DNA from 3 places in the Rhodopseudomonas boonkerdii genome. Region 1 is predicted to be linked to each of the others. Evidence: predicted binding sites of a transcription regulator. Region 1 holds the regulator's gene; each other region holds the start of a gene.

Region 1 (3,206 bases):
CCGACGTGAGCGGCCTGCAGGCGAAGCAGTTCATGGATCAGCACATGCCGGAGATCGCGATGTCACCGCACGATGCCGCGCGTCTCCTGGTGCGTAACGACGTCGACTATCTGCCTATCGACGAGATTACCGGCCGCATCGCCACCACGCCCTTCGTGGTCTATCCGCCCGGCATCGCCACCATCGTGCCGGGCGAGCGCCTCACCGAGCGCGCGCAGCCGATGATTGATTATCTCAAGATGTTCGAGACCTGTTTCAACACCTTCCCGGGCTTCGACGTCGAAATCCAGGGCGTCTATCGAAAGGTGGATGCCAGCGGACGCATCCGGCTCCATACTTACGTGGTTTCCCAAGAGCGGGATCCACGGAAGTGACTTTACAGGCAGAGACCGAAACACCGATCGTCGTTCGCCCGTCGCGTGACAGCGATGTGGACGCCATGCTCGCGATCTATCGCCGTCACATCCGCCAGGGTGTGGAAGAAGGCGTCAGCGATGCCGACGCGATGCAGCCGGACGATCTGCGCGATCGCCGCAAGAACCTGAAGAACAAGCGCTTCCCCCATATCGTGGCGACGCGCGGCGGCGAAGTGGTCGGCTACGCCTATGTGGTTCAGTTTCGTAAGCGTCCGGCCTATCGCTATGCGGTGAAGCACTCGATCTATGTGCATCACGAACACACCGGCAAAGGCGTGGGTGCCAGGTTGCTGCGCGAACTGATCGACGTCTGCGCAGCCGCCGGCTTCAGGCAGATCATCGGCTATATCGACGCCGATAACGTCGCCTCCCTCGGTCTGCACGACCGCTTCGGCTTCGTCCGTGCGGGCGTTCTTTCCGGTGTCGCCTATCGCTCCGGTCGCTGGGCCGACACGGTAATGGTACAGCGCTCGCTCGCTGCCGGCGCGACCACGCCGCCGCCGCCGATGCCGCTGTCCGAACGAATTCTCTGAGCCAAAATCCGGTCGATAAACCGCATCTTTGAAGCGAAATTAGTGATTGCGGAACATCTACGGAACAGATAGGGTCCGTTCATGATTTGTTTCGAGATTCTGTGGCTTAGTGAAATCGAGAGTGCCCAAACTCGTGACTGCCTCGCCTGATGGCCTCACCGGCCACCAATCGCGAGGTCCTGAAACACACGCGGCGGCCCGACCACCGTCACTTGATGGCCTTGCCAACTGAGGATGGCTTCAGATGCTCACGCGCAAACAATACGAACTGCTCCGTTTTATCGACCAGCGGCTAAAGGAAGCCGGCGTCCCCCCTTCCTTCGACGAAATGAAGGATGCGCTGGATCTGCGCTCCAAATCGGGAATCCATCGGCTGATCACCGCGCTGGAAGAACGCGGCTTCATCCGCCGCCTGCCCAACCGCGCCCGCGCGATCGAAGTGATCAAGCTGCCAGAATTGAACACGGCTGCACCGGCCGCTCGACGGGGTTTCACGCCGAGCGTGATCGAGGGAAATCTCGGCAAGAACCGGTCCACCCCCGCCCCTGTTGCGAGCGACGATGACGGCGGTCGCACCATTTCGGTGCCTGTCATGGGCCGGATAGCAGCCGGAACGCCCATCGAGGCGCTGCAGACCCGCAGCCACTCCATTAGCGTACCGCAGGACATGCTCGGCAGCGGCGAACATTACGCCCTCGAAGTACGAGGCGATTCCATGCAGGACGCCGGTATTCTCGATGGCGACATGGCACTGATCCAGAAGTCCGACAGCGCCGATACCGGCGACATTGTCGTCGCCCTGATCGACGACGAGGAAGCCACACTGAAACGCTTCCGCCGCCGCGGCGCGTCCATCGCGCTGGAGCCGGCGAACACGGCCTATGAGGTTCGCATCCTGCCGCCGAACCGTGTCCGCATCCAGGGTAAGCTCACCGGCCTCTATCGCCGCTACTGAGCGCGCTCACTGCTCGTCGGGCTGGAGATCCGTCTCCGCCGGCGTTGCATCGACCGGCCGGGATCGCGAACTGTCGGTCGGTGCTTCTGATCCAATGGCCTCAAGCGGGGCGCGTGCCCAGGGGCGATCGAGACCGCGAGCGCGGGAAGCTTCGATAACAAAGCCGTCGCTGGAGCGATACAGGCCCGTTGCCCCCCGAACTCGCAGAGTCTCGCGATCGATCACCATCGCCCTGCAATCGGCCGGCGGCTGACGGGCTGTGACAATCACCGCGGCTCGCGCGCAATCGTCGCTGAATGCGTCTGCCTGCAATGTCAGCGCGATCAGGCTCCCGTCGCCGAGGGCCGTGACGCAGCCCGACGGGTCGCACGATACACCATGGCCGAGCGATGCATCTGTCGGCAATCTTGCGTCTGCATCCGCGCCCAGCCATTCCTTCACCTGAAACGCATCTTTGGCGCTCCGCATCACATGCAGCCGCCCGTCGCGCCCGCGCACAGCCACGCTATGACCGTCGGCGGCAATCAGGACATCGGGTTGCTTTGTCGATGCGGCCCAGAACATCGCCATCGCCAGAGCGATCGCGCCCGCATAGCGTAGCGGCGTCCGCAGCAATGCCAGAAGGACAATGCCGAAGCTGGCTAGGACCAACGGTCCTGTCCCGAAGGCGGGCACCCGGCCGATCGCGCCTGGCAATCCGGCCACCCATTTGGACACAAAGATCATCCATTGAAGGCCAAGCTCCATGATCTGCCAGAACACGCTGTCGAAGCCGAACGGGATGGCGAGAAGACCGAGCAGCCCCGCCGGCATCACGAGCGCCGACACCACCGGCATCGCCAGCAGATTGGCCACGATCCCGTAGGGCGTGATGCGATGGAAATGGTAGGCCGCGTAAGGCATCGTCGCGAGACCGGCGATCAACGAAGCCAGCAGCAGCAGTGCAAGTTCGCGCCCGCCCCACAGCGCGATCCGTGCCATGATCGAACTTTCCGATGTCGCAAACAGCGCGGGCATCCCGATCTGGACCAAGGCGACGAGACCGAGCGTCGCAGCAAAAGACATCTGAAAGCTCGGATGTACCAGCGCTTCCGGTGTGATGGCGAGCACGATCAGCGCTGCGATCGCCAACGTGCGAAAGGTGATGGCGCGGCGATCGACCATGATTGCGATCAGCACCACCGCCGTCATGATAAAGGAACGTTGTGTCGCGACCTCGGCACCGGACAGCAGCAGATAGAAAAGCGCGGCAAGCAGCGCCGCAGCGGACGCGGCTTTCTTGATCGGGAATGTCACCGTCAG
Region 2 (3,206 bases), 1.2 Mb from region 1:
CCGCGTGCTGGTCACGCGTCGCCTGCGCGCCGCAGCGGCGGCGTGAGGCGTTAGAGGTACTGATAGAACATCACACCATTGATCGCGCTTGCTGCAGCGAGCAGCGCCACCACGGTCATGTTCATCCTCAGAGCATCGATCATGGCCCGCCTCGAATCTCGGATCGTTTCAAGGACCAATTGAAACAGGGCGAGCCGAGTCGTCACCGCTTTTCTTTTTTCCGCACAGGCTTGCGGGTTCGGGCAGAATCGAGTCCCGCAGATCATGGTTAACTGGACGCATGCGACTGCGTCGCTGAGTCGGATCTTGTCGAGCCGGATTCGTCGGCCAGCCAGCACGATATTCATCGAATCCCAAAGCAGCCGAACGCGTTCTGCGCGGCAGCGTCGATCAATCCGGCGATGGCGCGTCTTCCTCCAGCACGGCGTCGCGCGCTGTGCCGCCCATGGCCTTGATCAAATCGTCGTCGCCATCATCCGGCGGCGTTTCGTTGAGGCCCAGCATCCGCGCCGCGCTGCCGTCGTCCGGCATCACGGCGACATCGCGGAGCGCGCGATCCATCAGGCGGCTCCGCTTGTCGAGTTCGGCAACCGAGCCCGCCGCAGTGTTGAGCTGGCGCGCGACCTTGCCCACGGTGTCGTTGTAGCGCTTGAATTCGGTGCGCACGGCGCTGAGGATCTTCCAGACATCCCCGGAGCGCTCCGCGATCACCATGGAGCGATGGTTGACCTGGAACGCGTGCAGGATGGCGGCGAAGGTCGTCGGACCGGCCAGCATCACATTGCATTCGCGCTGCACGTGGTCGAACAGGCCGGGAATGCGCAGCACCTCGGCGAACAGGCTTTCGGTCGGCAGGAACAGGATGGCGCGCTCGGTGGTGCGCGGCGGGTTGATGTATTTCTTCGCGATGTCCTTGGCGAAAGCCTTGATGCGGTTTTCGAGCTGCTTGCGGAAGTGCCCGGCCAGCTCGATGTCGTTAGCCTCCAGCGCTTCGAGCATGTGCTCGTGGTCCTCGCGCGGAAACTTCGCGTCCACCGGCAGCAGCATCTCGTCGCCATCGATCATCGGCAGGCGGATGGCATATTCAACGCGCTCCGCCGAGTTCGGCTTGATCTGCGCATCCTTCACATATTGCGTCGGCGACAGAAAATCCTGCAGTAGCATCGCGAGCTGCACTTCGCCGAATGTGCCGCGCAGTTTTGGATTGGTGAGGACGTTCTTGAGATCGCCCACATGGGTGGAGATGCTGCGCATCTCGCCGAACACCTCATAGGCCTTGTTGAGCTGTTCGACCACGCGGCCGAAATTCTCGTTGAGCCGCGCTTCCAGTGTGGTCTGCAGCTTCTCGTCGACGGTGGTGCGGACCTTCTCCAGCTCCGCGGCATTCTCGGTGCGAAGCTGGTCGAGCCGGCCTTCGACGGTCTGGCGGAGCTGCTCGCTGCTTGCGCCCTGGGTGCGGATCAGTTCGTCGATGGCAAGCTTTGTCGCGTCGAGACGCTCTTTCTGATGGTTGCTGATCTCGCCAAGTGTTTCAGAGACGCCCTGGCGCATGCGCTGGAAACTGCCGCTGAGTTCTTCACGCAGATTTCGCGCAGAGTCCGCATGCGCGGCACCGGACTGATCGAGCTTGCGTTCGACCATGGTGCGCAGCGCTTCGCTATGGGCCGCCGCGCCCTGCTCCATGCGGCCGATATCCGTATTCAGCTTGGTGCCGATCTCGTTGATGCGCCCTTCGGTAGTCTTGTTCGAGGTTTCGAGACGCAGGCCGAAGCTGTCCACCTGCCGGAGCAGTTGTTCGGAGAGTTTCAGCATCATGGTGGCGGCAGCGCCTTGCTGCTGGTTGATGGTCTGCACCAGCTCCTGCCGCACGGCGCGGATCTCCGCATCCGACGCAGCACGAATGGCATCGCCCTCGAAGCGCAGAAGCTCGCTCACCTCGGCACGCTCCAGCGCCAGCGGACGACGCACAACCACGATGACGGCCACGATCGCGAACAGCGCGGCGATGAAAGCCAGCGCCAGCGTGGCGATCGGGAAATAGGGAGCGAATTCGGTCACGGCATCTCTCGCGTACTCTTTTTGTTCTAGCGAGAGCAGAAGATTCCCGCAACCCTCCGTGGGGTGGGCGGGGACGGAAACCGGGGATTAGTCAGATAAGCCGCCCCACTTTCCGGCCCTCATGGTGAGGAGGCCTAGCGGCGCAATTGCGCCGCTGGTAGCGCCGTCTCGAACCATGAAATGGCAAGGCTCCGGAGTTTTGCGGCCATCCTTCGAGACGCACGCCTACGGCGTGCTCCTCAGGATGAGGGCGGAGGCTGAGGGGCGGAGTTGGTGGCCCGCCCCGAACGATCAGCCCAGGTTCAGTTCCTTGAAGAAGTCGTTGCCCTTGTCGTCGATGATGATGAAGGCTGGGAAATCCTCGACCTCGATCTTCCAGATCGCTTCCATGCCGAGCTCGGGATACTCGACCACCTCAACCTTCTTGATACAGTGCTCGGCGAGGTTCGCGGCGGAGCCGCCGATGGAGCCGAGATAGAAGCCGCCATGCTTCTTGCACGCCTCGCGGACAGCGACCGCGCGATTACCCTTGGCGACCATCACCATGGAGCCGCCTGCGGCCTGGAACTGGTCGACGAACGAGTCCATGCGGCCGGCCGTGGTCGGGCCGAAGGCGCCCGAAGCATAGCCTTCCGGCGTCTTGGCCGGGCCGGCGTAATAGACCGGGTGGTTCTTGAAGTAATCCGGCAGCGGCTCGCCCTTCTCCAGGCGGTCGCGCAGCTTCGCATGCGCCGCGTCACGCGCGACGATCATGGTGCCGGTGAGCGACAGGCGCGTCTTGGTGGGATATTGCGACAGCGTCGCGAGAATGTCCTTCATCGGCTTGTTGAGGTCGATCTTGACGACATCGCCGCCGAGCGACTCTTCCACCTTCGGCAGATACTGCGCCGGATTGTGCTCGAGCTCCTCGAGATAGATGCCGTCCCTGGTGATCTTGCCGAGCACCTGACGATCCGCCGAACAGGACACGCCGAGGCCGATCGGCAGCGAGGCGCCGTGGCGCGGCATGCGGATGACGCGCACGTCGTGGCAGAAATACTTGCCGCCGAACTGCGCGCCGACGCCGGACGACTGCGTCATCTTGAGGATTTCCTGCTCCATCTCCAGATCGCGGAAGGCATTGCCGTCCGCCGAACCCTGGGTCGGCA
Region 3 (3,206 bases), 1.2 Mb from region 1:
CTGGCTGCGGCTCGGCAAGTCCGCGTGGATACTGGTGCCAGGCGTTGCGTCGTTGCTCGTGTTCGCGTGGCTTCTGACGTTGGTCGAAAGCGAAGCTGCGGGCCGAGCCTATGCCACCTATGGCGGTATCTATATTGCGATGTCGGTGTTGTGGCTCTGGCTCGCCGAGGGCTTTCGTCCGGATCGCTGGGATATTGTGGGGGCGGCGATCTGCTTGATCGGCGCTGCGGTGATCATCGCCGGACCGCGTTAGCCGGGCACATGCTGGCCTTTCCGCGCGGGATCGTGTAAAAGCTCGCAGCTTCTTCACAAATCTGAAGAGGCTATGATGAACGATCTCAGCACATGGTTCGAACAGCAGCACCACGGCCTGCACAGCTTCCGTTCCTTCCAGCAAAAGCTCGCCGATCTCAGCAGCCGTGCGCCCGAGCACAGCGCGCTCTGTCAGCTGCTGCACCATCTCGTCGCGCCCTATATCGATGCCTATGACGAAGCGCCGCTGCCGGCTGCGGACGCTGAACGCGCGCACCGGCAACTGACCGAACTGCTCAAGACCATCGATCTCGCCGCGCCTGTCGAGCGACGTCTTGCCGACGTCAATCGCATCGCAAGCTGCGATCTGGTGAGCCAACTCGCGCGCTGAGCCGCCTCGCGCAGGTGTCAATCGCTGATGCCGTCGCGATCCCTGAGGGTCATCATCGTGGCGGTGAGGAGGGCGATCAGCTTCTCCTGACCATTGCCGATGGCGAAGACCTCGGACTGCGTGAGCGTCAGCGTGCGCCCGGGCTTCACCACGCGCCCGCGCGCGACAATACGCTCGCCCACGGCCGGCGCGACCAGATTGATCTTGAATTCGGTTGTCAGCACGCCCGTGCCTTCGGGCATCAGGCTGAGGGCCGAATAGCCCGCGGCGCTGTCGGCGATTGCGCTGACAGCACCCGCATGGACGAAGCCATGTTGCTGCGAAATGGCGGGCGAGGGGATCATCACGATCTCCACTGCGCCCGGCGCAATGTTGCCGAGCGATGCGCCGAGCGTGGTCATCAGGCCTTGCTTGGCAAAACTGTCGCGGATGCGGGTGGTGGCGTCCATGCGGGTGTCCTGAGGCGATGAGCGGTGAATGGGGACGATGCCGTCAGATCGTATCCGGCGTCATTGGAAATGAAAGGCTTCGCCCGGAACCGCTGCGCTGGTCATCGGATCGCGTGAATGCGCCGCAGCCCAACTCCTTGTGGAGTTGTCTATTTTGATAGACAAATCGCTGCGGGCCGCTATACGACTGGCTGATAGCAGCAGATCGACCGGACGCTTTCCGCCCATGGCCTACAGCATCTACGGAACGCCGTATAAGCCGACGGAGAAGGTGTTTTACGGTACCGTCGAAACCCTTGACCACGCAGTGGCCGAGCTGAAGCGTCTGCGCAAGGCTGGGGTCGCCGAAGTCTATGCGATCGGGATTTCGCCGGAGCTGGCGAAGCTGCCGCTGCCCGCTGCGGCCGCCGAAGTCTGAAATCCTGATCCTGGGGCTGCGAGCCCAATCCGGACAAGTCCGCAAATTATGGGCGGCCAGTACCCAGATTTCATCAAGAACATATTGCGAACATAGAACAGATAGGGTACATTGAATCAATCGAGCGGCACTGCCGTTCCGTTTGTCCCTGTCGCGAATCCCTTCATAAGGAGCTAGATCAATGGCCGCCAATCCGACTGCCTTGCGTATCGTTGAAGGATCCTCCATGGACAAGTCCAAAGCCCTGTCGGCTGCGCTCTCCCAGATCGAGCGCCAGTTTGGCAAAGGCTCGGTGATGAAGCTCGGCAAGAACGACCGCTCGATGGATATCGAGGTGGTGTCCTCGGGCTCCCTCGGCCTGGACATTGCGCTTGGTGTCGGCGGCCTGCCGCGGGGACGTATCATCGAGATCTACGGGCCGGAATCTTCGGGCAAGACCACGCTGGCGCTGCATTGCGTCGCCGAGGCGCAGAAGAAGGGCGGCATCTGCGCTTTCGTGGACGCCGAACATGCGCTCGATCCGGTCTATGCCCGCAAACTCGGCGTCAATGTCGACGAGCTCCTGATCTCGCAGCCCGACCATGGCGAGCAGGCGCTGGAAATCGCCGACACGCTGGTGCGCTCGGGCGCAGTGGACGTGCTGATCATCGACTCGGTGGCTGCGCTGGTGCCGCGGGCAGAACTCGAAGGCGAAATGGGCGATGCGCTGCCGGGCCTGCAGGCGCGGTTGATGAGCCAGGCGCTGCGCAAGCTGACCGCCTCGATCAACAAGTCCAACACGATGGTGATCTTCATCAACCAGATCCGCATGAAGATCGGTGTGATGTACGGCTCGCCGGAAACCACCACCGGCGGCAATGCGCTGAAGTTCTACGCCTCGGTCCGCCTCGACATCCGCCGTATCGGTGCGATCAAGGAGCGCGATGAGGTGGTCGGCAACTCGACCCGCGTGAAGGTGGTCAAGAACAAGCTGGCTCCGCCGTTCAAGCAGGTCGAATTCGACATCATGTATGGCGAAGGCGTCTCCAAGATGGGCGAGATTCTCGATCTCGGCGTCAAGGCCGGCATCGTCGAGAAGTCAGGCGCCTGGTTCTCCTATGACAGCCAGCGTCTCGGTCAGGGGCGCGAGAATTCGAAAGCGTTTCTGCGCGCCAATCCGGACATGACCGCCAAGATCGAAGCGGCGATCCGGCAGAATTCCGGCCTGATCGCCGAGCAGATTCTCGCAGGCAAGCCGGAAAGCGATGACGGCGACGACGCGGAGCCTGCTGAGGATTGATCGGCGCGTTCGGCCTTGCCGAGCAGGGTCGGATCAGCTGCGAAAATCGGTTCGCGGCGGTGTGTTGCGGGGGTCTGTTGCCGATGCCTCGCAATGCCTGTCGCATACGTCGAGGGCCCCGTTCGCGGGGCCCTGTTCGTTTGGAGCTGCAGCTTGGGTCGGATCCGCGCCGGCCGGATATTGCGAGGCCGGGTCCCTGCACCGCGCATCGCTTGCATCGCGGCGGCGACCGCGGCGATACTGTCCGCTCGCATTGATTTGCAGACCGGATGAGGGGGATTGGCAATGAAGGTAACCGTCACCGTGGACTGCACGCCGCTTGAGGCACGCGAATTTCTCGGGTTGCCCGATGTGCAGCCGATGCAGGCGGCGATGATGGATCAGATGCAGAGAAAGATGACGGAGAATATGGACAAG

Evidence for each region. The regulator LexA, encoded in region 1, represses DNA repair genes until DNA is damaged. The targets are predictions, from matches to a motif close to TGTTCNNNNTGTGTTCNG.
Region 2: E0H22_RS18480 (DNA recombination protein RmuC) is a predicted target of LexA. The motif match lies at 2,070-2,087, and genes of this name have one in related genera.
Region 3: recA (recombinase RecA) is a predicted target of LexA. The motif match lies at 1,586-1,603, and genes of this name have one in related genera.

What each region holds. Positions count from the first base shown of each region.
Region 1 is NZ_CP036537.1:2,815,281-2,818,486, reverse strand. Features, by position in the region: gene E0H22_RS13065 (Orn/Lys/Arg family decarboxylase) at 1-374, shown strand, start outside; gene E0H22_RS13060 (GNAT family N-acetyltransferase) at 440-949, shown strand; gene lexA (transcriptional repressor LexA) at 1,194-1,904, shown strand; gene E0H22_RS13050 (ComEC/Rec2 family competence protein) at 1,911-3,206, opposite strand, start outside.
Region 2 is NZ_CP036537.1:4,002,135-4,005,340, forward strand. Features, by position in the region: gene E0H22_RS18470 (inner membrane-spanning protein YciB) at 1-46, shown strand, start outside; gene E0H22_RS18475 (hypothetical protein) at 51-347, opposite strand; gene E0H22_RS18480 (DNA recombination protein RmuC) at 391-2,058, opposite strand; gene E0H22_RS18485 (fumarate hydratase) at 2,350-3,206, opposite strand, start outside.
Region 3 is NZ_CP036537.1:3,987,786-3,990,991, reverse strand. Features, by position in the region: gene E0H22_RS18390 (YnfA family protein) at 1-253, shown strand, start outside; gene E0H22_RS18385 (hypothetical protein) at 329-643, shown strand; gene E0H22_RS18380 (PaaI family thioesterase) at 661-1,092, opposite strand; gene E0H22_RS18375 (hypothetical protein) at 1,319-1,510, shown strand; gene recA (recombinase RecA) at 1,692-2,789, shown strand; gene E0H22_RS18365 (DUF6489 family protein) at 3,075-3,206, shown strand, end outside.